Regions from separate parts of the Faecalibacterium sp. DFI.5.82 genome, predicted to be linked through region 2. Evidence: a T-box and tRNA genes for the amino acid it is inferred to sense, from the RefSeq annotation. Region 2 holds a T-box; the other regions hold tRNA genes.
What was found. The T-box of region 2 lies ahead of pheS (phenylalanine--tRNA ligase subunit alpha). A T-box ahead of a tRNA ligase gene usually reads a tRNA of that ligase, here a tRNA-Phe.

Region 1: it has a tRNA-Phe gene. The T-box ahead of pheS (phenylalanine--tRNA ligase subunit alpha) is inferred to sense a tRNA for this amino acid. The anticodon was not compared.
Region 3: it has a tRNA-Phe gene. The T-box ahead of pheS (phenylalanine--tRNA ligase subunit alpha) is inferred to sense a tRNA for this amino acid. The anticodon was not compared.

The regions. Positions count from the first base shown of each region.
Region 1 covers NZ_JARFIS010000002.1:80,666-91,208, reverse strand. The annotation lists gene P0G09_RS04090 (fructose-specific PTS transporter subunit EIIC) at 1-321, opposite strand, end outside; gene pfkB (1-phosphofructokinase) at 491-1,396, opposite strand; gene P0G09_RS04080 (DeoR/GlpR family DNA-binding transcription regulator) at 1,393-2,148, opposite strand; gene P0G09_RS04075 (Cof-type HAD-IIB family hydrolase) at 2,370-3,143, shown strand; gene gltA (NADPH-dependent glutamate synthase) at 3,199-4,593, opposite strand; gene P0G09_RS04065 (sulfide/dihydroorotate dehydrogenase-like FAD/NAD-binding protein) at 4,595-5,440, opposite strand; tRNA gene P0G09_RS04060 (tRNA-Gly) at 5,765-5,840, shown strand; tRNA gene P0G09_RS04055 (tRNA-Val) at 5,847-5,922, shown strand; tRNA gene P0G09_RS04050 (tRNA-Asp) at 5,926-5,999, shown strand; tRNA gene P0G09_RS04045 (tRNA-Phe) at 6,028-6,100, shown strand; tRNA gene P0G09_RS04040 (tRNA-Gly) at 6,109-6,184, shown strand; gene P0G09_RS04035 (ABC transporter ATP-binding protein) at 6,284-8,068, shown strand; gene P0G09_RS04030 (ABC transporter ATP-binding protein) at 8,065-9,954, shown strand; gene P0G09_RS04025 (GGDEF domain-containing protein) at 10,140-10,543, shown strand, end outside.
Region 2 covers NZ_JARFIS010000002.1:196,109-206,651, reverse strand. The annotation lists gene P0G09_RS04560 (thymidine phosphorylase) at 1-1,165, shown strand, start outside; gene trkA (Trk system potassium transporter TrkA) at 1,213-2,571, shown strand; gene P0G09_RS04550 (TrkH family potassium uptake protein) at 2,584-4,026, shown strand; gene P0G09_RS04545 (MFS transporter) at 4,081-5,292, opposite strand; T-box leader at 5,814-6,055, shown strand; gene pheS (phenylalanine--tRNA ligase subunit alpha) at 6,141-7,163, shown strand; gene pheT (phenylalanine--tRNA ligase subunit beta) at 7,182-9,593, shown strand; gene P0G09_RS04530 (methylated-DNA--[protein]-cysteine S-methyltransferase) at 9,597-10,097, shown strand; RNA gene ssrA (transfer-messenger RNA) at 10,163-10,511, opposite strand.
Region 3 covers NZ_JARFIS010000001.1:25,688-36,230, forward strand. The annotation lists gene recG (ATP-dependent DNA helicase RecG) at 1-1,888, opposite strand, end outside; tRNA gene P0G09_RS00130 (tRNA-Cys) at 1,983-2,057, opposite strand; tRNA gene P0G09_RS00135 (tRNA-Gly) at 2,087-2,162, opposite strand; tRNA gene P0G09_RS00140 (tRNA-Asp) at 2,199-2,272, opposite strand; tRNA gene P0G09_RS00145 (tRNA-Gly) at 2,303-2,378, opposite strand; tRNA gene P0G09_RS00150 (tRNA-Phe) at 2,419-2,494, opposite strand; gene P0G09_RS00155 (toprim domain-containing protein) at 2,821-4,812, shown strand; gene P0G09_RS00160 (DNA gyrase subunit A) at 4,997-7,246, shown strand; gene rlmH (23S rRNA (pseudouridine(1915)-N(3))-methyltransferase RlmH) at 7,458-7,943, shown strand; gene P0G09_RS00170 (glycine--tRNA ligase) at 8,183-9,604, shown strand; gene P0G09_RS00175 (aminopeptidase) at 10,103-10,543, shown strand, end outside.

The DNA.
Region 1 (10,543 bases), 120 kb from region 2:
TTCGGGGGCTGCAATGGCAAAGAGCAGGTCGGTCTTGCCGTCATCCTCGGCGTTGTACTGCACCGGGGTGCTCAGGCGCAGGGCGGCCAGGCTGGGCCGGGTGACCACATTCGTCTTGGCGTGGGGAACGGTGATGCCGTTGTCCACGTAGGTGGAAGCCTCATCCTCCCGGGCGTAGAGCGCCTTCTTGTAGGCTTCTGTGTCGGTGATGTTGCCGTGGGTGGCCTGCAGTTCTACCAGCCGGGAGAGGATCTCGTCCCGGTTGGAGGCCGCAGAATCCAGCTCGATGGACTTTGCGGTGAATAATTCCGTAATGCGCATAAGGGTTCTCCTTTCTATCGTAGCGTCCTCACCCTCTCAGGCCGCTTCGCGTCCAGCTCTCCCAAAGGGAGAGCCCTTGGCAAAACCATCAACATAGCAATGACTGTCAAGACCTCCCACTTTGGGGGAGGTGGCATTGCGTCAGCAATGACGGAGAGGGTGAGCTGTCTTAAATTTGACCAAACAATTCTTCGATCTTTTCTTTCGTTGCCAGCCCAAGGCTGAACGCGGTGGCACTGCCGCAGGCGGTGCCCAGCCTGAGGGCCTGCTCATAGCTGCCGCTTTGCAGATAACCTGCCACAAAACCGGCCACCATGCTGTCGCCTGCGCCCACGCTGTTCACAACCTTGCCCTTGGGGCAGCCGATGCGGTGCACCTCGCCGTGCTCATCCACCAGCAGGGCGCCGTTTCCGGCCATGCTCACCAGTACGTTCCGGGCACCTTTTTCCTGCAGGGCGCGGGCGGCGGCGGTGATCTCTTCGTCCGTTTTCAGCTCCCGGCCCACGATCTCGCCCAGCTCGTGATTGTTGGGCTTGATCAGGAAGGGGTGATAGGGGAGGACGTTGACCAGCAGATCTTGGGTGGCATCCACCACGGCCCGCACGCCGTGGCCCTCCAGCCCTGCCAGCAGCCGCTCGTAGGTGCTCTGGGAAAGGCTCTTGGGGATGCTGCCTGCCAGAACGAGGATGTCGTCAGGCTGCAGGGTGTCCAGCTGGGCTTCCAGCTGCTGCATGGCACTTTCCGGGATGCTGGGGCCTGCGCCGTTCAGCTCAGTCTCGGTGCCTGCCTTGATCTTGACGTTGATGCGGGTCATGCCCTCGGCCAGATGGATGAAATCGGTTCGGAGCCCCTGCGCGGCTAGACCACGCTCCAGCCAGGCACCGGTCTCACCGGCCACAAAGCCCAGAGCCACGCTCTCACAGCCCAGCTCCCGGAGCACGCCGGAAACATTGATGCCCTTGCCGCCCAGCACGCAGTCCTCCCCGGCGGCGCGATTCACTTCGCCCACCTCAAGGGGCCTGTCGAGACGGACCACATAATCGATGGCAGGATTGAATGTAACAGTGTAGATCATACCTCGGTCTCCTTTATCAGAGTGTATTGCCGGTATTTGGGGTTGGGGCACCGGTTCGTCAGGATGGCACCGCTGTGCAGATCACAGATGACGGCGGGGTAGACCTGCGCGAATTTGGTGTCGTCCACCAGGAACCACGCCTCCCGCGCCCGGTGGAGAGCCGCAGCCTTGACGGCGGCCTCCTCGGGGTCTGGGGTGGTGAAGCCGGAACCCAGCGCCACGCCATTGGCCCCCATGAAGGCTTTGGTGAAATTGTACTGCTGGATGGCAGTCAGCGCAGCCGCCCCGATGATGGCCTCGGTCTGGGGCCGCAGCAGCCCGCCGGGCAGGAACACCCGGCAGCCTTTCTGGGCCAGCAGGCGGGCGTGGGCCACGCCGTTGGTCACATAGCTGGCGTTCAGGGCCGGGCCGCTCAGCGCCCGTGCCAGAGCCAGCGTGCTGGAGCCTGCATCCAGATAGATGAAATCTTCCGGCAGGATCAGTTCTGCCGCCGCCTGGGCGATGCTCTGCTTCTGACTGACCGCCAGCTCTTCCTTGGTGGCCATGGTGGGCTCGTCGGTGCGGAAGGGGCTGTCCGGCAGGGTGGCCCCGCCGTGCACCTTGTTCAGTTTGCCCTGCTTGTCCAGCTCGTTCAGGTCGCGCCGGATGGTGGACTCGCTGGCGCTCAGCGCCTCGCACAGCTCCTGCACGGTGGCAGTGCGCTGGCGGGCCAGCAGGTCAAGGATGAGGGCGAAGCGTTCTTCTGCCAACATGAGGAAAGGTCACTCCTTTGATGTTTTGTGATTGAACTTGAAGCTTTATGAAGCTTCCTGTCCTTATTATAGCAAGATTTCAGTCAAAATCAATCACAATGCGCCAGAAATAGCCGACAAAAATCACCTCGGAAAATTGAGCAGGTTGCACAACAACTGGGATACATTTGGCAAACGGCAGCAAGTGTGCTATGATATAAGAAAAATGCAGGAGGAACGCTATGACAAAGCCCAAGATCATCTTTTTTGACATCGACGGCACACTGGTGCCGCTCAAGGAGGGCATCCGCCCCAGAACGGTGGAGGCGCTGCAAAAACTGCGGCAGAACGGCATCAAGCTCTGCATCGCCACCGGCCGCGCTCCCATGGAAGTGCCGAAGTTCGAAGGGGTCACTTTCGATGCGTTCCTGACCTACAACGGCTCCTATTGCTTCACGCCGGAGCGCGATGTTTTCAAAAATCTCATCCCGAAAGCGGACATTGCCCTGCTCCGCCGGAACGCCGAAGCGTTGGGGCGGCCCATGGCGTTGGCCACCAAGGACCGGCTGGCCGCTAACGGCTCCGACCCTGATCTGGCGGAGTATTTTGCCATCGGCGGGGTCGAGCTGGTGATCGCCGACGATTTTGATGCTATGGCGCAGGGCGAGATCTTTCAGGTGCTGATGAGTGGCAGGGAAGCGGAGTACCCAGCCATCCTGAAGGATGTGGAGAACGCGAAGATCGCCGCATGGTGGGACCGCGCCGTGGATATCATCCCGGCCAGCGGCGGCAAGGGCATCGCCGTGGAAAAGATGCTGGAATTCTACGGCATCGACAAGTCCGACAGCATGGCCTTCGGTGACGGCAACAACGATATCGAAATGTTCAGAGCCGTCGGCACCGGCATCGCTATGGCCAACGCCTCTGCCCGGCTGCAAGCCGCCGCCACCGCCCATTGCCGCGATGTGAAGGAAGACGGCATCTATTGGTATTGTGTAGAAAACGGCCTGATATGAAGAGAAAAAGCCGGTGCACTTTCTTGGCGCACCGGCTTTTTTCTATAGGGGAAACTTACTGATTCTGAATGTACTCGTCCATGGCCTTGGCGGCTGCCTTACCGGCACCCATGGCCTTGATGACGGTGGCGGCACCGGTCACGGCATCGCCGCCGGCGTACACGCCCTCACGGCTGGTCTTGCCCTCGTCGCCCTCGGTGACGATGCAGCCGTGCTTGTTGGTCTCCAGACCAGGAGTGGTGGAGCGGATCAGGGGGTTGGGGCTGGTGCCCAGGCTCATGATCACGGTATCCACATCCAGCTCAAACTCGCTGCCCTTCTTTTCAATGGGACGGCGGCGGCCGGAAGCATCGGGCTCGCCCAGCTCCATCTCAATGCAGGTGATGGACTTGACGAAGCCTTCGTCGTTGGCGTGGATCTCCACGGGGTTGCACAGGGTCTTGAAGATGATGCCTTCTTCCTCAGCGTGCTCGACCTCCTCCTTACGGGCAGGCAGCTCGGCCATGCCGCGGCGGTAGACGATGTACACGGTCTCGGCACCCAGACGCAGGGCGCTGCGGGCAGCATCCATGGCCACGTTGCCGCCGCCCACAACGGCCACCTTTTTGCCAGTGCGGATGGGGGTCTTGCTGGTGGGCAGGTAGGCCTTCATCAGGTTGGAGCGGGTCAGGAACTCGTTGGCAGAGTACACACCCTTCAGGCTCTCGCCGGGGATGCCCATGAAGCGGGGCAGACCGGCACCGGAGCCAACGAACACGGCCTCGTAGCCGTACTCGCCCATCAGCTCGTCGATGGTCAGCACCTTGCCGATGACCATGTTGCACTCAAAATCCACGCCCATCTTCTTCAGGCCGTCGATCTCCTGCTGCACGATGGCCTTGGGCAGACGGAACTCGGGGATGCCGTACATCAGCACGCCGCCGGCTACATGCAGGGCCTCGTAGACGGTGACCTTATAGCCCAGCTTGGCCAGATCGCCTGCGGCGGTCAGACCGGCAGGGCCTGCACCGATGATGGCGACCTTGTGGCCGTTCCATGCGGGCACGATGGGGGCGGTGTGGACATTTTCACGGTGCCAGTCGGCCACAAAGCGCTCCAGGCGGCCGATGCCCACGGGCTCGTTCTTGATGCCGCGGGTGCACTTGCCCTCGCACTGGCTCTCCTGGGGGCAGACACGGCCGCAGACGGCGGGCAGGGAAGAGGAGCGGGCAATGACCTGATAGGCGGCTTCAAAGTCGCCCTCGGCCACATGACCGATGAACTCGGGGATATCGATGCCCACGGGGCAGCCGGTCTGGCAGGGCTTGTTCTTGCAGTGGATGCAGCGCTTGGCCTCGTTCACGGCCATCTCTTCGGTATAGCCCAGTGCAACTTCCTCAAAGTTCTTGTTGCGGACGTTGGGGTCCTGGGTGGGCATGGGGCACTTTTTGGGATCCATATTGAAAGCCATCTTACTTTGCCTCCTCAGTCTTGAACAGATTGCAGGCCTTCTCGCGGGCCTTTGCCTCAAAGGGGCGGTACATGGTGCCGCGGGCCATGGCTTCGTCGAAATCGACGAGGTCACCGTCAAAGTCGGGGCCGTCCACGCAGGCAAACTTGGTCTCGCCGCCCACGGTCAGGCGGCAGCCGCCGCACATGCCGGTGCCGTCGATCATAATGGGGTTCATGGAGACGATGCTCTTCAGCCCGTGCTTCTGGCAGGTCTTGACGACGAATTTCATCATGATCAGCGGGCCGATGGTGATGACCAGATCATACTGGTTGCCAGCGGCTACCAGCTCGTCCAGAGCGGCAGTGACCACACCCTTGGTGCCGTAGCTGCCGTCATCGGTCATAATGCGCAGCTCGTCACTGCAGGCGTTGAACTCGTCCTCGAGGATGAGCAGATCCTTATTGCGGAAGCCGATGACGCTGTGGACGGTGCAGCCCTGGTCATGCAGCTCCTTGGCAATGGGCAGGGCGATGGCGCAGCCCACGCCGCCGCCGACAACACAGACCTTTTTCAGGCCCTCGGTCTCGGTGGCGCGGCCCAAGGGGCCCACAAAGTCATGGACGCTGTCGCCTGCGTTCAGGCTGTTCAGCTCCATGGTGGTGCCGCCCACGATCTGGAAAATGATATCCACAGTGCCCTTTTCGCGGTCGTAACCGGCCACGGTCAGGGGGATGCGCTCGCTGTCCTCAAACGGGCGCACAATGATGAACTGGCCCGGCTTTGCCTTTTTGGCAATGAGCGGGGCTTCAATGACCATCTTTGTCACGGTGGGGTTCAGCGCGACCTTTTCAGTGATCTTGTACATTGCGGTTGCTCCTTTTTCTGGCAAAATCTTGGCACAAAAACACGTCTGCCCGCCCGCGCGGCATAGCAGACGTGTTTTTGTGCAACTTTTTGACAAGTTTATTATAACCTCTTTAAGAAGGGAACGCAACCGAATTTTCTTTGTGTCTGCCGCCGCAAAGCTGAAACATTTCGGTTTCGGCTTTGTTTTTGAAAAACAGGCGCAGACAGGCGTGTTTTGCAAAAAGTCTGATTTTTTGGAAATTTGTTGTTGACAAAGCCTGCGTTTTACGCTATAATAGCCAACGTCGCCGGGAGCGAAACCCCGGCAGACCACATGAAATGTGCGGCCGTAGCTCATCTGGTAGAGCGCCACCTTGCCAAGGTGGAGGTAGCGAGTTCGAGCCTCGTCGGCCGCTCCATTTTGTGGAAGTTTAGCTCAGCTGGGAGAGCATCTGCCTTACAAGCAGAGGGTCAGCGGTTCGAGCCCGTTAACTTCCACCATGTGGCCCGGTAGCTCAGTTGGTTAGAGCACCAGCCTGTCACGCTGGGGGTCGTCGGTTCGAGCCCGATCCGGGTCGCTGCTGCTTCTCTGGAAGCAGCTTATATGCCTCTGTAGCTCAGTCGGTAGAGCAGGGGACTGAAAATCCCCGTGTCATTGGTTCGATTCCGATCGGAGGCACTTTATATGCGGCCGTAGCTCATCTGGTAGAGCGCCACCTTGCCAAGGTGGAGGTAGCGAGTTCGAGCCTCGTCGGCCGCTCCAGACAAACAAGCCACTGCAAAACATGATTCGTCGTGTGATGCAGCGGCTTTTTTGTACGTTGAAAGCTTTTTTGGAATTGAAAAAGGAGGGAAAAACGCAGTGATATTCGGCAAGTACATCAACCGGTATTACCTCAAGCATGCTCCCGTGCTGCTGCTGGGCCTTGCCGCCCTGCTGACGGTGGATTACATCCAGCTTTTGATCCCCCAGCTCTACCGGCTGGTCATCAACGGAGTGAACCTTGGCCAGGTGGTGGTGAACGGTGAGACGCTGCTCTTTACCAAAGAGGTGCTGCTGCAGCACATCTGCCTGCCCATGATCTGGATCGTGGTGCTGATGGTCATTGGGCGCTTTTTGTGGCGCATCTGTTTCTTCGGCTCGGCGGTGCGGGTCGCGGCAGACCTGCGGGAGCGGATGTTCGACCACAGCCGCAGGCTGTCCCAGCAGTACTATCAGGTGAACAAGGTCGGCAACCTGATGAGCCTGTACACCAACGACCTGGACACCATTCAGGAGTGCTTCGGCGACGGCGTGCTGATGTTCTTCGACGCGCTGACCCTGGGTCTGCTGGCTCTTTATAAGATGTGGACCATGGACGTGCGGCTGACCCTGCTGGCCCTGATCCCGGCCCTGATCATGTTTGCCATCGGCACCCAGATGAGCAAGGTGATGACCCGGCGCTGGGAGGAGCGGCAGGAGGCCTTCTCCGGCCTTTCCGATTTCGCGCAGGAGAACTTTTCCGGCATTGCGGTCATCAAGGCCTTTGTCAAGGAGTACAAGGAACTGCAGGCCTTCCGGAAGCTGAACAAGGAAAACGAGGAGATCAACGTGACCTACACGAAGATCGCCACCCTGCTGGAGGTGCTGGTGACCCTGTTCGTGGAGTCCGTGGTCTGCATCATTCTGGGTTACGGCGGTTATCTGGTCTATCAGGGCCGGTTCAACGCCGGCCAGCTGGTGGAGTACATCGGCTACTTTGAGGCCATCGTCTGGCCCATCATGGCTGTGTCCATGCTGATCGAAAAGACCAGCCGCGGCAAGGCCTCCCTGAACCGCATCACCGAGCTGCTGGATGCCCCCATCGACGTGGCTGACCGCCCCGGCGTGGCCGACCTGACCGACCCCAAAGGCGGCATCGAGTTCCGCCACCTGAACTTCCGCTACCCGGACGGCGAGTACGATGTGCTGCGGGATATCTCCTTTACCATTGCGCCCGGCGAGAGTGTGGGCATCGTGGGCAAGACCGGTGCGGGCAAGACCGCCCTGGTGGACCTGCTGCTGCGCACCTATAATGTGCCGGACGGAACCCTGTTCGTGGACGGCAGGGATGTGAACAGCCTTTCCATCCACTCGGTGCGCAATGCATGTGCCTACGTTCCGCAGGATAATTTCCTGTTCTCGGACACCATCGCCCACAACATTGCCTTTGGTGTGGACGATGCCACCCCGGAGGACATCGAGCGGGCGGCAAGCATGGCCGATGTGAGGGATAATATCGTGGATTTCAAGGACGGCTACGAGACCGTTCTGGGCGAGCGTGGCGTGACGGTGTCCGGCGGCCAGAAGCAGCGCATCTCCATCGCCCGCGCCCTGCTCAAGGACGCGCCCATCCTGATCCTGGATGACTCCGTCTCGGCGGTGGATACCAGCACCGAGAAGATCATCCTCGATAACCTCAAGAACAGCCGGGCAGGCAAGACCACCCTGCTCATTGCCCACCGCATTTCCACGGTGGAGCGGCTGGATAAGATCATCTTCCTCAACGAGGGCCGGGTGGAAGCCGTCGGCCCCCACGACCAGCTGTATGCTTCCTGCCCGGAGTACCGCCGGATGGTCGATCTGCAGCGGCTGGAGGATGAGACGAAGGGAGGCGAAAACGCATGATGCATCTGAATCCGTTGGTTCTGGTGGGCGCTGTCATCGGCGTGATCACCGCCCTGCTGGTGGCAGCTTATGCCGCCGCCAAGGACAAAAAGACCGCTATGGGCTTTGAGCGCAACATGGAGGACGGCGAGATCATGCGCCGCCTTGCCCGCTATGCCCGGCCCTACCTGAGCAAATTCCTCATCGTGGGCCTGCTGATGCTCTTCTCCATTGCCTACGATATCATTTCACCCCTCATCGTGGGCCGCATCGAGGAGCTGGTGGCCGGGGAGTTTGAACTCCGCACCCTCTTCCTGGGCGTGTCAGTGTATGCAGGCGTGCTGGTGTTCTCCATGGGCAGCACCTACCTGCAGGCCGTGATCCTGCAGCGGGTGGGTCAGCGCATCATCTCCGATCTGCGCGAGGATCTGTTCAGCCACATTGAATCTTTGGCACACGAGCAGCTCAACGAGATCCCCGTGGGCAAGCTGGTCACCCGTGTGACCAACGATACCAACGCCATCTCCATGATGTTCACAAACCTCTTGGTCCAGCTGACCAAGAACAGCTTTGTCATTCTGGGCATTCTGGTGGCCATGCTCTGCCTGAACTACGAGCTGACGTTGATGGTGCTCTGCTTTGTGCCCTTCATCGTGATCTTCACGGTCATCTTCCGCAAGTTCTCCCGCCGCGCCAACCGCAAGCTCAAGAACGCGACCACCGATATCAATACCTATCTGTCCGAAAACCTGTCCGGCATCAAGGTCACCCAGATCTTTGGCCGGGAGGACGAGAAGATGGAGGACTTCCGCCAGAAGAGCCAGAAGCTGGCCCGGGCCAATCAGGAGCAGATCTTCGTGTTCAGCGTGTTCCGTCCGCTGGTGTATATGCTCTATGTCAGCTCGATCCTGTGCCTGTTCTATCTGGGCGGCATGGGTCACCTGAACAATGTCAGCTTTCTGGGGCAGACCATTTCCAGCGGCACCATCGTCACCTTTTATATGTACATCTCCAAGTTCTTTACCCCCATCCAGAACCTGGCCGAACAGTTCAACTGGCTGCAGTCGGCGCTGGCATCGGCAGAAAAGGTGTTCTCCATCATGGACATCCAGCCCAAGATGCAGGATGCCCCCGATGCCATTGAGCTGAACGAGGTGAAGGGCGAGATCGAGTTCCGGGACGTGTGGTTCAGCTACGTTCCCGGCGAGTGGGTGCTGCAGGGCGTTTCCTTCCATGTGGATGCCCGCCAGACGGTGGCCTTTGTGGGTTCCACCGGCTCCGGCAAGAGCACCATCCTCTCCCTGATCTGCCGGAACTACGAGTTCCAGAAGGGCCAGATCCTGATCGACGGCATCGACATCCGCAAGATCAAGATCTCCTCCCTGCGCAGGCACTTCGGCCAGATGCTGCAGGACGTGTTCCTGTTCTCGGGTACCATCCGTTCTAACATCGTTCTGCGGGAAGAGGGCATCCCCGACAGCGAGATCATGGAGGTCTGCCGCTACGTCAACGCCGACAAGTTCATCAACAAGCTGGATCACGGGCTGGACGAAGAGGTGCGTGAGCGCGGCAACAACTTCTCCGCCGGGCAGCGGCAGCTGCTCAGCTTTGCCCGCACCATCATCCACAAGCCCAGCGTGATGATCCTGGACGAGGCTACCGCCAACATCGACACCGAGACGGAGCTGCTGATTCAGGATTCGCTGGAAAAGATGCGCACCGTGGGCACCATGCTCATTGTGGCCCACCGGCTGTCCACCATCCAGCATGCGGACAACATCATCGTGCTGTCCCACGGTAAAATTCTGGAGCAGGGCACCCACCAGCAGCTGCTGGCCCGGCATGGCCGCTACTACCAGCTGTACACCCTGCAATACCACAAGGCGCAGCTGAACGCAGCTGAATAAGCGCAGACAGAAAGGCCGCTGACCTGAGATGGGTCAGCGGCCTTTTCCGTCTGCACCAGGGGTGGAGTCGTCCTCTTCCGGATCGTTGAGGGAACGCAATTAACACTTGCAAAACAGGTGCATCGCTCGTATAATAGAATATGGTAAAATAATAAAAAAGAGAAATGGAAAGGAGGGGCCACAGGATGCAGTGGATCGATGCGCTCGGCTATGAAGAAGTGATGACCTTTCTGCGCAGTACACCGGCGAACCTCTTTTTCAAGGATACGGAATGCCGTTATCTTTTTATTTCGGACGTTAGGACTTTCTTCCCCTACGGAGAAGGGCAGGAAGAGGATGTGCTGGGCAAGACAGATCTGGAGATCTGGGGTAACGAGGAACAGGCCCGTTTTTATTATGAGCAGGACCAGAAGGTGCTTGCCACTGGCAAGGGAACCAGCTTTATCACCGAGGTGCCCCGGAAGGATGGGACGGCATACTATCAGATCAAAAAGAACCCCGTTGTGCTGGAGGGAAAGATCATCGGCATCGTGGGGCTTATTGGTGATATCACCGAACGGGTGCGGCTGGAAAAACAGGCCGAGAACTG
Region 2 (10,543 bases):
CGAGGAAACAGCCGAGCTGACGGACGTGATGGCTCACAGCGGCGTGATGGTCGATCTTTCCCCCATCCCCGGCATCAAGGTGGATAAGCACTCCACCGGCGGCGTGGGCGATAAGACCACCCTTGTGATCGCCCCTGTGGTGGCGGCCTGCGGTGTGAAGATCGCCAAGATGAGCGGCCGCGGCTTGGGCCATACCGGCGGCACCATTGACAAGATGGAGAGCGTGCCCGGCACCAGAACTGCCCTTTCGCAGGAGGAGTTCTTTGCCCAGGTGAACAAGATCGGGCTGTCGGTCATTGGCCAGAGCGAGGGCATTGCCGTGGCGGATAAGAAGATGTACGCCCTGCGGGATGTGACCGCCACGGTCAGCTGCATCCCGCTGATTGCCTCTTCCATCATGTCCAAGAAGCTGGCTTCCGGCTCTGATGCCATCCTGCTGGATGTGACCACCGGCACCGGTGCCTTTATGAAGACCGTGGACCAGAGCATTGAGCTGGCTGAGCTGATGGTCGCCATCGGCACCCACCATGGCCGCCGGGTGGCCGCCATGATCACGGATATGGACACCCCGCTGGGCCACAACATCGGCAACAGCCTTGAGGTCATGGAGAGCATGGACGTGCTCAAGGGCAAGGGCCCTGCCGACCTGACCGAGGTCTGCCTGCAGCTGGCCGCCAATATGCTGGTGCTGGCAGGCAAGGGTACCCCAGCGGAGTGCCGTGCCATGGCACAGGCTGTGATCGCGGACGGCTCTGCCTTTGCCAAGTGCAAGGAGATGTTTGCGGCCCAGGGCGGCGACACCCGTGTGCTGGACGATTACAGCCTGTTTGAACAGCCTGCAGCCAGCTTTGAGCTGCTGGCCGAGCAGGATGGCTACATCGTGGCCAACGATGCCGAGAAGATCGGCTCTGCCAGTGTGCTGCTGGGCGCTGGCCGCCAGAAGAAGGGAGACCCGCTGGACTTTGCGGCCGGCATCACCCTGCACAAAAAGCGCGGCGACTATGTGCACAAGGGCGAAAGCCTGGCCACCTTCTACGGTGCGGCAGATAAGTTTGAAGCCGCTGCTGCGGAGTACCGCAGCGGTCTGGTCTATGGTGCGGAAAAGCCCGAGGAGGCCCCGCTGGTCTACGCCCTTGTCACCAAGGACGGCGTGGAGCGCTACTGAGAAAGCATCCTTCCCGCAAGGAGGGAGGAACGGAAAGGACATTTTCTATGAAGATCATTCTGGTGGGCTGCGGCAAGGTCGGCACAGCGCTGGCACGTCAGCTCAGCGAGGAAGGCCACAATGTCACGGTCATCGATACCAACAAGGCCCGTGTGGAGCATATCAGCGAATCCTATGACGTGATGGGCATTACCGGCAACGGCTCCTCCATCACAACGCTGTCCGAGGCAGGGATCGAGGAGGCGGACGTGTTCATTGCAGTCACCGGCTCGGACGAGCTGAACCTGCTCTGCTGCATGTTTGCCAAAAAGGCGGGCCACTGCCACGCCATTGCCCGTGTGCGCAACCCCTCCTACAGCCATGAGCTGGACTTCATCAAAAAGCAGATCGGCATTTCGGCCATCATCAACCCGGAGATGGCGGCGGCGCGGGAGATCTCCCACCTGCTGCGCTTCCCCGGTGCCAGCAAGATCGATACCTTTGCGGAAGGCCGGGTGCGGCTGATCAAGTTCACCCTGACCGAGGCACAGGCACTGGACGGCGTGGCCATCCGGGAGATCCCCACCCGGCTCAAGAGCGATATCCTGGTCTGCGCCGTGGAGCGCGACGGCGGGGTCATCATCCCCAACGGTAATTTTGTGCTCCAGACCGGCGATCAGGTCACCTTCCTTGCAACGCAGGAAAAGGCCCACGAGTTCTTCCAGCGCATCCATCTGGCCGTGCGCCCGGTGCGCAATGCCCTCATCGTGGGCGGCGGTGCCATTGCCTTCTACCTGAGCCAGGAGCTGCTGGAAAACCATGTCCGGGTGCGGATCGTGGAGCGGGACCCCGCCCGCTGCGATGTGCTGGCCCAGGCCCTGCCCGAGGCACAGATCCTGTGTGAGGACGGCTCCAACCGCGAGTTCCTGCTCTCCGAGGGCCTGACCTCCACCGAGGCCTTTGTGGCCCTGACCAACATCGACGAGGAAAATGTTCTGCTGACCCTGTTTGCCAAGAAGCATTCCAATGGCAAGCTGGTCACCAAGATCAACCGCCTGGAATTTGACGATATCCTGGCCGGGCTTGATCTGGGCAGCATCGTCTACCCCAAGTACATGACCTGCGATTACATCGTGCAGTATGTGCGCGCTTTGCAGAACGAGGCAGGCAGCAACATCAAGACCCTGTACCGCATTCTGGACGACCGTGTGGAGGCGCTGGAATTCACGGTCCATGAGAAGAGCCGCGCCACCGGTGTGCCCCTGAGCCAGCTCCACCTGAAAAAGAACCTGCTGCTCTGCTGCATCACCCGCGGCAACGAGATCAAGATCCCGCGCGGCGGCGATGAGATCCAGGTGGGCGACAACGTCATCGTAGTCACGCTGGAGCACGGCCTGCATGACCTGCGGGACATCGTGGAAGATTAACGGAGGCGCGGCATGAATTATGCGATCGTTCTGCGGCTGCTGAGCTACATCCTCTATTGCGAAGCCGCGCTGCTCCTGCTGCCTGCCATGGCCAGCCTGATCTATGGTGAATGGATGGTGCTGGGCGTGTTCCTGCTCACGGCAGCGCTTTCTGCTGTGGCGGGCGCTCTGCTCCACCGCATCAAGCCCAAGAGCCAGATCTTCTATATGCGGGAGGGCTTTGCCACCACGGCGCTCTGCTGGCTGCTCATCAGTGTGGTGGGCGCGGTGCCCTTTGTGCTCACGGGCAGCATCCCCAACCCGGTGGATGCCATGTTTGAGACCGTTTCCGGCTTCACCACCACCGGTGCCAGCATCCTGCCCGCCGTGGAGGACCTGCCCAGGGGCATCCTGTTCTGGCGCAGCTTCACCCACTGGATCGGCGGCATGGGCGTTCTGGTGTTCCTGCTCTCCCTGCTGCCCCTGACCGGCGGCTCCCATGTCAACCTGATGAAAGCCGAAAGCCCCGGCCCCCAGGTGGATAAGCTGGTGCCGAAGGTGCAGTCCACGGCAAAGATCCTCTATGGCATTTATTTTGGCCTGACGGTCATCGAGTTTGTGTTCCTGTTGTTCGGCGGGATGCCGGTGTTTGAGTCTCTGCTGACCTCCTTTGGTACAGCGGGCACCGGCGGCTTCGGCTTCCGCAATGACAGCTTTGCCAGCATGTCGCCCTATGTCCAGTGGGTCGTGACCATTTTTATGATCCTGTTTGGCGTGAACTTCAACGCCTATTTCCTGCTGCTGATGCGCCGCTTCCGCCGCGCTGCCGCCAGCGAGGAGGTGCGCGCCTACTTTGTGATCATCGGTGTGGCTGTGGTCATCATCACGGCCAACATTTACAGCATGTACAACGGCTTGGGCGAGGCTCTGCGCCACGCCGCCTTCCAGGTGGGTTCCATCATTACCACCACAGGATTTTCCAGCTGTGATTTTGACCTGTGGCCCACCCTTTCCAAGGAGATCCTTGTCATGCTGATGTTTGTGGGTGCCTGTGCGGGCAGCACCGGCGGCGGCATGAAGGTCAGCCGCCTCCTGCTGATGGGCAAGACTGTGGGCAAGGAGCTCAAGCAGGCCCTTCACCCGCAGGTGGTGGCCCCCGTCCGGATGGACGGCAAGGTGGTTAACCATGAGACCATCCGCGCCACCAATGTCTATGTGGCAGCCTACATCTTCATCTTTGCGGCATCCTTCTTCCTCATCAGTCTGGATGGCTTTGACATGGTGACCAACTTCACCGCCATTGCCGCCACGTTGAACAACATCGGCCCCGGCCTTGCCCAGGTGGGCCCCATGATGAACTTTGGCAGCTACTCCAATCCCGCCAAGCTGGTTATGATCTTTGACATGCTGGCGGGCCGTCTGGAGATCTTCCCCATGCTGGTGTTCTTTATGCCGGACACCTGGCGGCGGTTCTGAGCAAAATAACAAAGCGGATGCGCTCCCACCGGAACGCATCCGCTTTTTGCTGTATCAGGATTCCTGCGGCTTTTTCCCCAAGAGCGCCGCGCCGCTCAGCACGATGACTCCGCCCAGCAGGGCAAGGCCCGCACCGGCCTGCCCGAAGGCATCGCCGACGGCACCCACCAGAGGACTTGCGGGGATCATCAGCAGGCTGTAGGCCATGCCGTCCACGCTGATGAGGGTGGCCCGCTGGTCACTGGGGATGGCATCGTTCAGCTTCTGGCTCTCGTGGAGCAGATAGACCTCCAGCACACCCTGCACCAGCATCATGCCCAGGATGCCGCCCCAGGCGGGCGCAGTACCCACCAGCAGAGTGCCCACACCGCAGAGCAGGGCACAGGCCGTGTAGAGCCGCCGCATGGAGCGGCATCTCACCCGGCGGCCGATCTCGGTACCCGCCACGCAGGCCAGACCGCCCAGCAGCAGGGGAAGGAAGAGCAGCTCCGTGGGCCAGCCCAGCTCAATGAGCCGCTGCTGCAAAAACATTTTGGTCAGGTAGCTGGGCACGCTGATGAGGGCGCTGGATGCGATCAGCTTCACCGCCATTGGGCAGGTGTGCAGGACATGCAGGCTGTCCCGCACCAGCTGGCGGAACTGTTCGGGCAGAGCGCGCAGCGCGTGCTTTTCCCGGCTGGCCTGCGACTCAGTGACGATGGGCTCCGCAAGCAGCATATTGGCAAGGGCGGAAATGCCCTCAAAAGCGGCGTTCAGCAGATAAAAGCCTGCGTAGCCGAGAAACTGGTTCAGAATGCTGGCCATGGAGCCCACGGCGTTGGCCAGCATGGAAATCTGAGAGCCGTTGGCGGAGACCTGAATGTATTCCTCTTCGCAGCCCTCCTGCTTCAGGCTGTCGTAGAGCAGCGCCGTGGAGGTGCCGGAGAACATGGTCATGGCCAGCGCGTTCAACCCCATGGCAAAGCAGATGGTGAACAGGTCTGACGCAAAGGCCATCAGCAGGCTTTGCAGGACCATGCACACGCCGCCGGACACGAGGGTCTTTTTCCGGCCCAGCAGGTCTGCCGCCATGCCGCTGGGCACCTCACACAGCAGGCTGACAACATGGAACACGCTCTCGGCCAGACCAATCTCCCACAGGGAGAAGCCCCGGGCCGCCAGCAGCGCCACCCATACCGCATCCGTGATGCGCAGGCCGGAGAAGAGATCGGCAGTGTAAATGCAGGCAAGCTGCTTTTTCAAATTGAGCTTACGTTTATGGTTCATGGGGAACACCCTTTCTATTTATAGTGAATAATTCAAAATAGAAAGTGTACCCTTGCAAACGGAAGTTTGCTGTGACCAAACCCCTCCGTCAATGCTGACGCATTGCCACCTCCCCTAATAGTGGAGGCCTTGGCAATCCGTGCAGAATTTCCGGTTTCGCCAGAGGCTCCCCTACTAGGGGAGCTGACGAGCGAAGCGAGTCTGAGGGGTTCAGGCAAAACAAAAGCGCCCCACAGCAAAGCTGCGCGGCGCTGAAAATCATGCTCCACGCTTTGCTGAAAGAGACAAAAGGGTACACTTCGAGCCGTAACGTATTAAATCTGACCTTTTTTGAAAAAGATGCAGCCATTCCAACCCATCTGGGTGTACCCTCCTTTCAGTAAAACGTTACGCTTACAATACCATACTTTCGGCCAAAACACAAGCAAAACCGTGAAATTCAGGGAAAAAGTGCCGCCCCGGCTTGCAAACAGGCCCAAAGTGTGGTAAGATGATATCCGGTTATGAAACCTGAATATCTTGAAAACGCAGCGACGGAGAGAGTACGCATGCAGTTCCACAGCAAAGAGAGAAGCTTCACCGGCTGAAAGGGCTTCCGCGTGGGTGTGTGCCGAAGTTCGCTCCTGAGCGGCCTGCCCGAACGGCTTCTATTAGGGCAGGACGGCGCGCCCCGTTACGGCGTTTGAGAGCCGCCCTTCTTTGTGCAGGGCGGAAACCGGGTGGTACCGCGGAGCATTGGATTTGCAAAGGCTTCGTCCCTTTTGTCCGGCCAGAAATGGCCCGGCAGGGGACGGGGCCTTTTTTGCTGCCCCGCTTTGAAAACACGAATTGAGAAGGAGAGAATTTCCATGCAAGCAATGATCGACGAGCTGGCCAAACAGGCCGCAGAGAGCCTCGGTCAGGTCTCTTCCAAGGAGACGCTGGCCTCGTTCTGGCAGGAATATCTGAGCAAAAACGGCAAGATCCCCGCGCTGATGAAGAATCTGCGCTCTGTCGCGCCCGAAGAGCGCCCCGCCATGGGCAAGATCATCAATGAGCTCAAGCAGAAGGTGCAGGCAGACTACGATGCCGCCGCTGCCAAGGTAAAGGAGGCCGAGCTGGCCGCCCGCAACGCCGCTGAGACCGTGGACATCACCCTGCCCGCCAAGACCCGCACGGTGGGTGGTCTGCACCCCCTGACGCTGGTCACCAACCAGATCATCGACGTGTTCTCCGGCATGGGCTTTGCCGTGGCTGACGCACCTGAGATCGAGGACGACGACCACAACTTCACCCGCCTGAACGTGCCCAAGGATCACCCCGCCCGCGACATGCAGGATACCTTCTACCTGTCCGACGAGTTCCTGCTCCGCACCCAGACCTCCGGCGGCCAGATCCGCACCATGGACAGCCAGAAGCCGCCCATCAAGGTGCTGATCCCCGGCCGTGTGTTCCGTTCCGATTCCGATGCCACCCACAGCCCCATGTTCCACCAGATGGAAGGCCTGGTCGTGGATAAGGGCATCACCCTGGGCGACCTGCAGGGCGCGCTGAACACCTTTGTGCAGAAGCTGTTCGGCAAGGACACCCGCACCCGCCTGCGTCCCTCTTACTTCCCCTTCACCGAGCCCAGTGTGGAGGTCGATGTCAGCTGCTTTGAGTGCGGCGGCAAGGGCTGCCCTCTGTGCAAGCACACCGGCTGGATCGAAGTTCTGGGCGGCGGTGTTGTCAACCGCAAGGTGCTGGAGAACTGCAACATTGACCCGGATGAGTATTCCGGCTTCGCCTTCGGCATTGGCATCGAGCGCATCGCCATGCTGAAGTACGGCATCAACAACATCGGCCTGATGTTCGAGAACAACCTGCAGTTCCTCAAGCAGTTCCATGAATAAGAGGGGAGAGAACAGACAATGAAAGTACCTTTCAGTTGGTTAAAAGAATTCGTTGATATCGACGTTACCGCTCAGGAGCTGGAGGAGAAGCTGTTCTCCTGCGGCTTTGAGGTGGAAGAGCTGATCCCGCTGGATGCAGGCATCAGCAAGGTGGTCGTTGGCAAGATCGTGGAGATGGAAAAGCAGGAGGGCACCCACCTGACCAAGTGTGTGGTGGACTGCGGTGACTACGGCCACGACATCCGCATCAGCACCGGTGCTGCCAATATGAAGCTGGGCGACTGTGTGCCCGCCGCTCTGGATGGCTCCACCCTGCCCGGCGGTATCAAGATCAAGGCCCGCAAGATGCAGGGCGTGGAGTCCAACGGTATGCTCTGCTCCGGCGAGGAGCTGGGCCTGAACGATGACCTGTTCCCGGGCTCTGAGGTCTATGGTCTGCTCATCCTGCCCGAGGATTCTGTTCCCGGCACCGACATCGCACCCGTTGTCGGTCTGGATGACTATATCTTCGATATCTCCATCACCGCAAACCGCCCCGACTGCCAGTCCGTGCTGGGCATTGCCCGCGAGGTCGCTGCCATTCTGGGCAAGCCCCTGCACATGCCCGCCATGGATTACAAGGCTGTCTGCGAGCCGGATGCTCCCATCACCGTCCAGGTGGAGGCCCCTGACCTGTGCCCCCGTTATATGGCGCACTACGTCCGCAACATCCGCATGGGCGAATCTCCCCGCTGGATGAAGCGCCATCTGGCCCTGTGCGGCCTGCGCTCCATCAGCAACGTGGTGGATATCACCAACCACACCCTGCTGGAAATGGGCCAGCCCATGCACGCCTTTGACCTGAACAAGGTCGCCGGCCGCACCATTGATGTGCGCCGTGCCCACGAGGGCGAGAAGATCGTGACCCTCGATGAAAAGGAGTTCACCCTGAACCCCAACAATCTGGTCATCTGCGATGCCGAGAAGCCTGTGGCTCTGGCCGGCATCATGGGTGGTGCCAACTCCGGCATGGATGAGAACACCACCAGCCTGCTGTTCGAGTGCGCTACCTTTGCCCGTGACTGCGTCCGCAAGACCAGCCGTGCCCTGGGCCAGAACAGTGATTCCTCTGCCCGCTATGAAAAGGGTGTGGACCGCAACTCTCCCGAGCTGGGCCTGGCTCGTGCCCTGCACCTGATCCAGGAGCTGGACTGCGGCGATATCACCACCCTCGAGTATGACCTGACCGATGGCCGCCCGCTGGAGCGCAAGCACATCGTGACCACCCCTGCCAAGATCTGCGGCGTGCTGGGCATCACTGTGCCCGAGCAGACCATGATCGATATCCTGCAGCGCCTGGAGTTCACTGTGGATGTGCAGGCCGATGGCAGCTGGGATGTGTCTGCTCCTCTCTACCGTGAGGATGTGGAGAGTTTCCCCGATCTGGCGGAGGAGGTCATCCGTGAGTACGGCTATGACCACATCAACCCCACCTTCCTGAACACCGCCTCTGTCACCAACGGCGGCCTGAACTATGCACAGAAGCAGCAGCTCAAGACCAAGCGCCTGCTGGCTGCACAGGGCTTCTATGAGGCCTCCACCCTGGCCTTCTACTCCAACGCGGAGCTGGATATGCTGCACATCCCCGCTGAGGATGCCGCCCGCAAGGCTATCCGCATCCTGAATCCCATCAGCGAGAACCTGTCCATCATGCGCACCCTGCTGACCCCGTCCATGCTGAATGTCATCGTGGACAACCTCAAGAAGGGCAATGCCGAGGGCCGCCTGTTCGAGATGGCTCCCGTCTATCTGGCCAAGGAGCTGCCCATCAGCGAGCATCCCCATGAGCGTCAGACCCTCTGCATTGGTGCCTTTGGCCCCGAGGAGGACTTCTTCACCGTCAAGGGTGCAATGGAGGCACTGGCCGCAGGCTTTGACCTGACCTTTACCTATGAGCGCGAGACCACCCCGTGGCTCCACCCGGGCATCAGCGCCGCTGTCTACTGCAACGGCAAGCGTCTGGGCGTGTTCGGTAAGCTCTCCAATGAGATCAACGGCGAGCTGGAGATCGCCAAGGACCAGAAGGACAGCCAGAACATCTATCTGGGTGAGCTGGACTATGAGGCTCTGATGTCCTGTGTGGACGGTGAGCTGCGCTATAAGCCGCTGAGCCCCTACGCTGCCGTCAAGCGTGACCTGGCCCTTGTCTGCGAGGAAAAGGTCACCTGCGGCGAGATCGAGGACACCATTAAGAAGGCAAGCTCCCTCATCACCGAGGTCAAGCTGTTCGATATCTACCGCGGCGCAAACCTGGGCGAGGGCAAGAAGAGCATGGCCTTCTCCCTGACCCTGTCTGACCCCAGCGCGGAGATCTCCGCTGAGCAGGTCGAGCGTACCGTCAAGAAGGTGCTGGGCAACCTGAAGTTCAAGCTGGGCATTGAGATCCGGTAAACGGTGATCTTTACACAGCACTATGAGTCCCCTCTGGGCGGCATCCTGCTGGCCGCTGATGACATCGGCCTGACCGGCCTCTGGTTCGAGGGGCAGAAGTACTTTGCCCGCACCCTGGATGCGGTGCATCAGGAGCAGGAGACCGCTGTGCTCTCCGAGGCCAGACGCTGGCTGGATGTTTATTTCGGCGGGCAGGAGCCGGACTTTACCCCGCCGCTCCATCCCGCTGGCTCTGCCTTTCAGCAGGAGGTGTGGGCGCTGCTGCGCCGCATCCCCTGCGGCCAGACCACGACCTATGGGGCACTGGCAAGACAGCTGGCCGCGGAGCGCGGCCTTTCCCGGATGTCTGCGCAGGCTGTGGGCGGGGCTGTCGGACACAATGTGATCTCCATCATCATTCCCTGCCACCGCGTTGTCGGAACAAACGGCAGCCTGACCGGATATGCAGGCGGCATCGATAAAAAAGCCGCGCTGCTGAGACTGGAAATGAAAATGACGCGGTAAGAAATACGGCAAATGAAAAAATCCGAACCTTTTCCCGATGGGAAGAGGTTCGGATTTTTCTTGTGTGGTGGAGGCGATGGGAGTCGAACCCATGTCCGAAAAGAGTTCAGCGTAGGTGTCTCCGGGTGCAGGCGATCAACAACATTCCCTCCGCGTCACGCCGGTCGCCAGGCTAACGCATTGGTAGCTTCATGAGTTCCTGCCGGTCCGCAAAGCTTAGGTCCGTTCAGGTGCTGTGTCTAAAGGACGCCCCGGCCCCACACGACACAAGAGTGGGCGGAACGCGCAGCACTCAGGCTGCGAGCAACTGATAATTATTGTTGTCAGTTAATTTTTTGGAGGAGTTTAGAGCAGGTCCCCCACTGCTACCCGCTGCCCAGGCCTCGCTCCCCCCGTCGAAACCTTTACGCCCCCATAAAACACACCTTGCGGTGTGGGTAAGCTTT
Region 3 (10,543 bases), on a different contig from region 2:
CGTGCTGTCGGCTGCCGAAAAAGTCGCCGGGGCCGCGGGTCTCAAGGTCGAACTGTGCCACGGCGAAGCCGTCCGAGGTGGAGCAGAGGAACTTGAGCCGTTTCTGGACGCTCTCGGCGGTGTTGTCGCTGACAAGGAAGCACCAGCTCTCGGCGGCACCCCGGCCCACGCGGCCCCGCAGCTGGTGCAGGGCACTCAGGCCGTAGCGCTCGGCATTCTCGATGACCATGACGGTGGCGTTGGGGACATCCACGCCCACCTCGATGACAGTGGTGGATACCAGTGCGTCCAGCCGGCCGGCTTTGAAATCGTCCATTACCGCGGCTTTCTCCTTTGGCTTGAGCTTACCATGCATCAGGCCGACCCGGCGGTCGGGGAGAAGGGCTTTGGCAATGTCCTCGTAGTAACTCTTCACGGCGTTCAGCCCGCCGTCCGGCGTGTCCTCGATGGCGGGACAGACGATATATACCTGCCGTCCGGCTCCGATCTCCCGGTCGAGAAAGCCGTAGAGATCCCGCCGCTTTTTTCCGGTGATGCACCGGGTCTTGACGGGCTTGCGGCCCGGGGGCAGCTCATCAAGGATAGAGATGTCCAGATCACCGTAGATCAGCAGGCCCAATGTGCGTGGAATGGGCGTGGCGCTCATCACCAGCAGATGGGGGTTCGCAGCCTTTTCGGCCAGCATTCCGCGCTGGCGCACGCCGAAGCGATGCTGCTCGTCCACCACAGCCAGACCCAGCCGGGCAAACTCCACGCCCTCGCTCAGGATGGCGTGGGTGCCCACCACAAGGTCGGCTTCGTCACTGCGGATGGCAGCCAGCGTGGTGCGGCGGGCGGCGGCCTTCATGCCGCCGGTCAGCAGGGCCACACGCATCCCGAAGGGGGCCAGCATCCGGTTCAGATTCTCTGCGTGCTGGGCGGCAAGAATCTCGGTGGGGGCCAGCAGGGCCGCCTGGTATCCGCTGCGGATGCAGGCCCAGATGGCGGCGGCGGCAACCAGCGTCTTGCCGCTGCCCACATCGCCCTGCAAAAGGCGGTTCATGGAGGTGCTGCCGGACAGATCGGTCAGAATTTCGTCTACGGCCCGGCGCTGGGCACCGGTGGGGGAGAAGGGGAGCGATGCCCAGAAGGGGGCCGGGTCGAGCCGCTGCATGGGTGCACCGGTGGAGGCGCTGCCCCGGTTCTTCATTCGTCCAATGCCCAACTGGAGCACCAGCAGCTCCTCGTAGATGAGCCGCCGCCGGGCTGCAAAAGCCTCCTCTTCCGTGGCAGGGCAGTGGATGGCCCGCACAGCATCGGCCTTGGAGAGCAGGCGGTATTTTTTCAGCATCTCCTCTGGCAGCGGGTCGGGCAGGAGTTCCGCATGGGGGAGCAGCTGCCGGATGCATTTTGCGATCACGGTGCTGGAAAGCCCCTCGGTCTGGGGGTAAACGGCCTCGAAAGGAGCGGCGGTGATCTGTGCCGCTGTGCGCACCTGCGGGTTGACCATCTGACGGCGAAGCATCCCGCCGGTCACGATGCCCTCAAAATAGTATTCCTGCCCCAGCTCCAGCTTCTGGGTGGCATAGGGATTGTTGAACCAGGTGATCTCCAGGCTGGAAACATCGTCCCCGGCGGTGATGCGCTCCATCCGCCGCCCGCCCGGCAGGATGCGCCCGGCAGGTTTGGCGAACACCTCGGCCTTCACCACGCACTCGGTGTCTGGCGGGGCCTCGGCAATGGAGTAGGGACGGGAAAAATCGATGTAACGCCGGGGATAGTGGCAGAGCAGATCGGCCAGTGTCACGATGCCCAGTTTCTCGAACCGCTCGGCGGTCTTGGGCCCCACGCCCTTGAGGTAGCGCACCGGCGTGTCCGGGGTCAGGGTGGTGTGATGTTCAGCGGGCATGGCAGGAGACTCCTCTCGTGGTTTTCTTTATTCTAGCACGTCCGGCGGCAAAAGAAAACAAAAAATCCCGGAAGCCACAGCTTCCGGGAACTTTTGGAGGTGACGACCAGATTTGAACTGGTGGATGAGGGTTTTGCAGACCCTTGCCTTACCACTTGGCCACGTCACCATATTTGGAGTGAATATTTCCACTCCATTTGGAGCGGCCGACGAGGCTCGAACTCGCTACCTCCACCTTGGCAAGGTGGCGCTCTACCAGATGAGCTACGGCCGCATATTGGTGCATTTACCCTTGCACCACAGGGAAAGACGACCCGGATCGGGCTCGAACCGACGACCCCCAGCGTGACAGGCTGGTGCTCTAACCAACTGAGCTACCGGGCCATATCCGGAGTGATTATTACCACTCCGTTATGGAGCGGCCGACGAGGCTCGAACTCGCTACCTCCACCTTGGCAAGGTGGCGCTCTACCAGATGAGCTACGGCCGCATATCGGAAGAACAGGAGTAATTCTTGTTCTTCTGAAAGATGGTGCCTCCGATCGGAATCGAACCAATGACACGGGGATTTTCAGTCCCCTGCTCTACCGACTGAGCTACAGAGGCGCACCGGACGATGATTATTATACCTGAAATTTTGATTTTGTAAAGGGGTAAATTCAAAATTTTTGAAAAAAACTGAAACTTTTTTCATTTTATGCGTTTCAACGCGCAAAATAAGAATGACTTTCTGGGCTTTTTTCTGCCGGATCAGGAGGACAAGAAATCTGCCCGAAGAAATTGACAAGTAATACAACCTATGGTTTAATAAAAGAAAAGAACACCGACGCTTTTGCTCTTTACACATCGCTTATACTTATTATAAGGGAAAGAGCAAAGGCGTTTTGATTTGACGACCTGCTCATTACAAGAGAACAGGCCCGGAGGACAGCATGGCAAGAAAACAGGAATATGGCAACGAAAGCATTACTTCGCTGAAGGGCGCCGACCGTGTGCGCAAGCGCCCGGCCGTCATCTTTGGCTCAGACGGCGTGGAGGGCTGCGCCCACTCTATTTTTGAGATCGTCTCCAACTCCATTGATGAAGCCCGTGATGGCCACGGTGATACCATCAATGTGACCCGCTGCAAGGACGGCAGCGTGATCGTGGAGGACTTTGGCCGCGGTATGCCCGTGGACTGGAACAACGGCGAGGGCCGCTACAACTGGGAGCTGCTGTTCTGTGAGATGTACGCGGGCGGCAAATACGGTGAGGGCGAGGACAACTACGAGTTCAGCCTGGGCCTGAATGGCCTGGGCCTGTGCGCCACCCAGTACGCCTCTGCCTGGATGACCGCCGATATCTACCGCGACGGCTTTCATTACCACCTCGACTTCAAAAAGGGTGAGAACGTGGGCGGCCTGCAGAAGGAGCCCTACAAGGGCCGCCGTACCGGCAGCATCATCCACTGGAAGCCCGACGATGAGGTGTTTACGGACATTGACGTGCCCGGCAGCTACTATAAGGATGTGCTGCGCCGTCAGGCCGTGGTCAACGCGGGCCTGACCCTGAACTTTACGGACGAAAAGGAGAAGGACCCCGCCACCGGCAAGCCCTGGAAGGAGAGCTGGTGCTACCAGAACGGCATTGCCGACTATGTGCAGGAGGTGGCAGGAGAGGACACCCTGACCCCGGTGTTCAGCTGCGAAAGCGAGGCCTCCGGCCGTGACCGTGAGGATCAGCCGGATTATAAGGTGCGGATGAGTGCTGCCTTCTGCTTCTCCAATAAGGTGCAGCTGCTGGAATACTATCACAACTCCTCCTGGCTGGAACACGGCGGCAGCCCCGAGCACGCCGTCCGTACGGCTTTTGTCTATCAGATCAACAAATACCTGAAGGACAAGAACCTCTATAAGAAGGGCGAGAGCGCCATCAGCTTCCAGGATGTGCAGGACTGCCTGGTCTACGTCTCGTCCAGCTTCTCCACCCGTACCAGCTACGAGAACCAGACCAAGAAGGCCATCACGAACAAGTTCGTCTCGCAGGCCATGACTGATTTCCTCAAGCATTACCTGGAGGTCTACTTCCTTGAAAAGCCGGAGGAGGCCCAGAAGATCTGCCAGCAGGTGCTGGTGAACAAGCAGAGCCGCGAGCACGCCGAAAAGACCCGCCAGAGCATCAAAAAGACGCTCTCCACCCAGATCGATCTGGCCAACCGGGTGCAGAAGTTCGTGGACTGCCGCACCAAGGATGCTTCCCGCCGGGAGCTCTACATTGTGGAGGGCGATTCCGCTATGGGCGCGGTCAAGCAGAGCCGCGACAGTGAATATCAGGCCATCATGCCCATCCGCGGCAAGATCCTGAACTGCCTGAAGGCCGATTACGCCCGCATCTTCAAGTCTGATGTCATCGTGGACCTTATCAAGGTCATGGGCTGCGGCGTGGAGCTGGGCGGCAAGCATAACAAGGAGCTTGCCACCTTCAACATCGATAATCTGCGCTACAATAAGATCGTCATCTGTACCGATGCTGACGTGGACGGCTACCAGATCCGCACGCTGGTGCTGACCATGCTCTACCGGCTGACCCCCACTCTGATCAACGAGGGCTATGTCTATATCGCGGAATCGCCGCTGTATGAGATCACCACAAAGGACCACACCTATTTTGCCTACACCGAGCCGGAAAAGGCAGCATTCCTGAAGGAGATCGGCGACAAAAAGTATACCATCCAGCGCTCCAAAGGTCTGGGCGAAAACGACCCCGAGATGATGTGGCTGACCACCATGAACCCCGAGAGCCGCCGCCTGATCAAGGTGCTGCCCACGGACGTGGAGGAAACGGCCCGGGTGTTTGACCTGCTGCTGGGAGACAACCTTGCCGGACGCAAGGAGCATATTGCACAGCACGGCGCGGAATATCTGGATGATCTGGATGTGAGCTGACGAGATAAACCCCTCCGTCAATGCTTTGCATTGCCACCTCCCCTAGTAGGGGAGGCCCTGGCGTTGCGGAACGCCCTGCGAGTTCCCCTCTATGCCAAGGGCCCCACTATTAGGGGGGCTGTCGAGCGTATGCGAGACTGAGGGGTTGGATCCGGGATATAGATGCTGATATAGAGGAGCAAAAATGGCAAAACGAACAACCAAAAAAACGACCAAGCCTGTCCGCCCGCAGCTGGGCGACGGCGTTGAGATCCTGAACGCGGGCAGTGTGCTGGAAGATCCCATCACCAGCACGCTGGAGACAAACTATATGCCCTACGCGATGAGCGTCATCGTCTCCCGCGCCCTGCCCGAGATCGATGGCTTCAAGCCCGCCCACCGCAAGCTGCTGTACACCATGTACGGGATGGGTCTGCTGAAGGGTGCCCGCACCAAGTCGGCCAACATCGTGGGCAGCACCATGCACCTGAACCCCCACGGTGATGCCGCCATCTACGATACCATGGTGCGCATGGGCCGGGGCAACGAGAGCCTGCTGGTGCCCTTTGTGGACAGCAAGGGCAACTTCGGCAAGGCGTACAGCCGGGATATGTCCTGCGCCGCTGCCCGTTATACCGAGGCCAAGCTCGAGGGTATCTGCGAGGAACTGTTCCGGGATATCGATAAGGAGACCGTGGACTTTGTGCCAAACTACGACGGCACCACCACCGAGCCGACCCTGCTGCCCGTGACCTTCCCCACCATTCTGGCCAACAATACCCTGGGCATTGCAGTCGGCATGGCCTGCAACATCTGCTCCTTCAATCTGGCAGAGCTGTGCGCCACCACCGTGGCCCTGATGAAGGATCCCAAACACGATATCTCCACCACCATGCCTGCCCCGGATTTCGTGGGCGGCGGCCAGATCCTGTACGATGAGGCCCAGATGCGGGAGGTCTATGAGAATGGCCGGGGCAGCATCAAGGTGCGTGCCCGGTACAATGTGGTGCCCGGCGAGAATATGCTGGAGATCACGCAGATCCCGCCCACCACCACTGTGGAAGCCATCATGGACAAGATCGCCGAGCTGGTCAAGGCGGGCAAGATCAAAGAGATCAGCGATATGCGGGATGAGACCGACCTGAACGGCCTCAAGCTGACCCTTGACCTCAAGCGCGGCGTGGACCCGGAAAAGCTGATGGCCAAGCTCTACAAGACCACCCCGCTGGAGGACAGCTTCAGCTGCAACTTCAACGTGCTGGTGTCCGGTCAGCCCCGGGTCATGGGTGTGCGGGAGATCCTGCAGGAGTGGACAGCCTTCCGCATGGAGTGTGTCCGCCGCCGCACCTACTACGATCTCCACGGCAAGGAAAAGCGGCTCCACCTGCTCAAGGGTCTTGCCGCCATTCTGCTGGATATCGATAAGGCTATCCATATCATCCGCACCACTGAGGAGGAGACCGAGGTGGTGCCCAACCTGATGATCGGCTTTGGCATCGACGAGGTGCAGGCCGACTATGTGGCTGAGATCAAGCTGCGTCACCTGAACCGGGAGTATATCCTCAAACGGACGGGTGAGATCGAACAGCTGGAAAAGGACATTGCCGACCTGAACGATATTCTGGCAAAGCCTGCCCGCATCCGCCGCATCATCATCAATGAGCTGAACGATGTGGCCAAAAAGTACGCACAGCCCCGCCGCAGCGAGATCCTGTATGATCTGCCCGAGGAGGAGAGCGGTGCCGAAGAGGAATCCATCCCTGATTATCCTGTTACCGTGTTCTTTACCCGTGAGGGCTACCTGAAAAAGATCCCGCCCCAGAGCCTGCGCACCGCCGGTGCCCACAAGCTGAAAGAGGGCGATGAGATCATCCATCAGGTGGAGACGCGGAACAACGTGGAGGCCCTCTTCTTTACCGACAAACAGCAGGTGTACAAGGTGCGCCTGAACGAGCTGGAGGACGGCAAGGTGGCCCAGATGGGCATCTATCTGCCGGGCCGTCTGGGAATGGATGAGGGTGAGAATATCCTCGCTATGGTCATCACGGGAGATTACAGCGGCTATGTCCTCTTCTTCTTTGCGGGCGGCAAGTGCGCAAAGATCCCGCTGGCCTCTTACGCCACCAAGCAGAACCGCCGCAAGCTGCTCAAGGCCTACTCCGACAAGGAGCCGCTGGCAAAGCTGCTCTTCCTGCCCGAGGACACGGAGCTGGCCATCCGCACCAGCGCTGGCCGGATGCTGCTGGTCAACACGGCGCAGATCGCTGCCAAGACCACCCGCGACAGCCAGGGTGTTGCTGTTGTGACCCTGAAAAAGAACCAGACCATTGCATCTGTTGTCCCGGCGGAAACGCTGGAGCTTGCCAACCCCCACCGCTACCGTGTCCGCAGCCTGCCCGCCACCGGCGCGCTCATCCGCGCCGAGGACGAGGGCGAGCAGCTGACAATGCTGTAAAAAACTCCCCCAGTCTCGCATTCGCTCGACAGTCCCCTCTAGGATGGGGCCTTTGGCATGGCGGGAAAGCTTTTGCTTGAATTGCAAAGTATTCGGTTTCGCCAGAGGCTCCCTCTCCGAGGGAGCTGGCACGGCGTAAGCCGTGACTGAGGGAGTTCAAGCAGTAGCGGAGACAATTTTAAATCGTTTATCCTGAAAAGAGGAAGCTGTAATGCAGAATATTGACCTGATCTGTATTGGTAAAATGAACGCAAAATATTTTGCCGAGGGCGTGGCAGAGTACCAGAAGCGTCTGGCTGCCTTTGCGGCATTCCGGATCATCGAGCTGCCGGAGGAAAAGATCGAGGAGAAAAATGCCTCCGATGCTGTGGTGAAAAAAGCACTGGATAAGGAAGGAAAAGCCATCCTCTCCAATGTGCGCAAGGGTGCTGCCATCGTTGCCATGTGCATTGAGGGCAGGCAGATCTCCTCCGATGAGCTGGCGCAGTTCCTGGCCGACCGCGCAAACAGCGGGGCAGGGGATGTGGCGTTCGTCATCGGCTCCTCCCACGGCCTGTCCGATGAAGTGAAGAAAGCCGCAGCCCTCAGATTCAGTATGGGCCGCATCACCATGCCCCATCAGCTGGCCCGCCTGGTGCTGACCGAACAGATCTACCGGGCCTGTACCATCAATGCCGGTATGAAGTATCATAAGTAAAACTTGCAAAGAGAAACAGAGGACGGAACAGGCAGCCGTCGCCCGGTGTTAGGAGATGTGGGAAACGTCACCCCGCCTGTTTCTCAGAAAGAAAGGGCCGTTGCAGAAATGCAGCGGCCTTTTGCTTTACAAATATAAGAAAACATGGTAAAGTAAAGATACGCGGCAGTGGGGAAAGCTGCCCGAAACAACACACACGACACGGCAAGCCAGCCGCGGACGGAAAGGATGTTATTACAATGGAACAGAGCGAAAAGACCCTTGATATGATCGTCAATCTCTGCAAGAACCGTGGTTACGTGTTCCCCGGTTCTGAGATCTATGGCGGTCTTGCCAACAGCTGGGACTACGGCCCCCTGGGCGTTGAGTTTAAGAACAACGTCAAGAAAGCATGGCTGAAGAAGTTTGTCCAGGAGAGCCCCTACAATGTGGGCCTGGATGCCGCCATCATTATGAACCCCCAGACCTGGGTGACCACCGGCCACGTTTCCAGCTTCTCTGACCCTCTGCTGGACTGCCGTGCCTGCAAGGCACGCCACCGTGCCGATAAGCTGATCGGTGAGGAGCATCCCGAGGTCAATGTGGATGCTATGAGCTTTGATGAGATGGATCAGTTCATCGCCGACCACGAGGACATCGTCTGCCCTGTCTGCGGCAAGCATGACTTTACCCCCATCCGCAAGTTCAACCTGATGTTCAAGACTGCCATCGGTGTTACCGAGGACAGCTCTTCTACCTGCTACCTGCGCCCTGAGACCGCACAGGGCATTTTCGTCAACTTTGCCAACATCCAGCGCACCACCCGCCGCAAGCTGCCCTTCGGTGTCTGCCAGGTGGGCAAGGCCTTCCGCAACGAGATCACCCCGGGCAACTTCACCTTCCGCACCCGCGAGTTCGAGCAGATGGAGTGCGAGTTCTTCTGCAAGCCCGGCACCGATCTGGACTGGTTCGCTTACTGGAAGGATTACTGCGAGAACTGGCTGCTGAGCCTGGGCATCAAGAAGGAGCACCTGCGCCTGCGCGACCACGAGCCCGCAGAGCTGGCCTTCTACAGCCGTGCCACCACTGATATCGAGTACGCCTTCCCGTTCACCGACTGGGGCGAGCTGTGGGGCATTGCAGACCGCACCAACTACGACCTGACCCGCCATCAGGAGGCCTCCGGCAAGAGCCTGGAGTACTTCGACAGCGAGACCAACGAGCACTACATCCCCTACGTGATCGAGCCCTCTCTGGGCTGCGACCGTGTGGCACTGGCCTTCCTGTGTGAGGCTTACGATGAGGAGCATCTGGTCGATGCCAAGGGTAAGGAAGATATCCGCACCGTCCTGCACCTGCATCCGGCTCTGGCTCCCTACAAGTGCGCTGTGCTGCCCCTGAGCAAGAAGCTGGGCGACAAGGCCATGGAGATCCGCAATGAGCTGAGCAAGTACTTCATGGTGGACTACGATGATACCGGTTCCATCGGCAAGCGTTACCGCCGCGAGGATGAGATCGGCACTCCCTACTGCATCACCGTGGACTTCGACACCGTGGGTGACGAGGCCAAGGGGATCGCAGCTGACAACTGCGTCACCGTCCGCGACCGTGACACCATGGAGCAGGTGCGTATGCCCATCTCCGAGCTCAAGAGCTATATCGAGAGCAAGATCGAGTTCTGATCCAAATAAAAACAGCCCCGCCGTTGCAATTTCGGCGGGGCTGTGGTATATTATAGATAAAGAGAGTGCTGTCCGGCAAACGGTCAGTACCTTCCCGGCAAGTTATTCACAAAGAATGACCGCTCAGGTTTGGACGCTGAGGGCGGTCATTTTTTGTGTGTAAAGATTTTCCATGCGATATCGAACACGCCAAAGCCGACGGTTGCAAGCAACGTCAGCAGGGCTAAAGTTTCCAATAGCGTCATAGAGCATCACCCCTTTCGCAGCAGAGCGTCAGGGGCACGACAAAAAATATTCGCCTCCCCGACGCTTGGGCCGGAAAGGTTAGACCGCTTACCGTATGTGGACAGCACTCCCAAGGTTAGTATAGCAGACGTTTCCCCGTTTTTCAACGCCGGAAGCGTCTGTTTTCTTTTATCCGATGGACAGAATTGAAAAAAGAGGGTATACTTAGGGCAAAACAACCATGCCGTTTCTTGCGGCAGAAAGGAACCTTTTGTGAAAAACTTTGATGAACTGCTCAAAAAATACGCTGACTTTATCGTCCGGGTGGGCGTGAACCCTCAGCCGGGCCAGACCATGATCATCCGCTGCCCGCTGGAGGCTGCCCCGCTGGCCCGCCTGTGCGTGCGCAGCGGCTTCGAGGCCGGTGCCCGTGATGTTCAGGTGGACTGGAGCGACAATGCCGTATCCCGCACCCGGATGGAGCTGGGCAGCGAGGAGGCCCTGACCGACAGCAAGCCCTACCAGCTGCGCCGCTACCTCGACTACGCAGAGAGCGAGGGCAGTGTCTGCGTGCTGCACCTCATTGCGGATGACCCCGAGGTCTACGCCGGCCTGGATGGTGCCAAGATCAGCCGTGTGAACGCCGCCAACCGGAAATTTATGGCTCCCTGGCGGGAGTACACCATGAACGACAGGGTGCAGTGGTCCATTGCC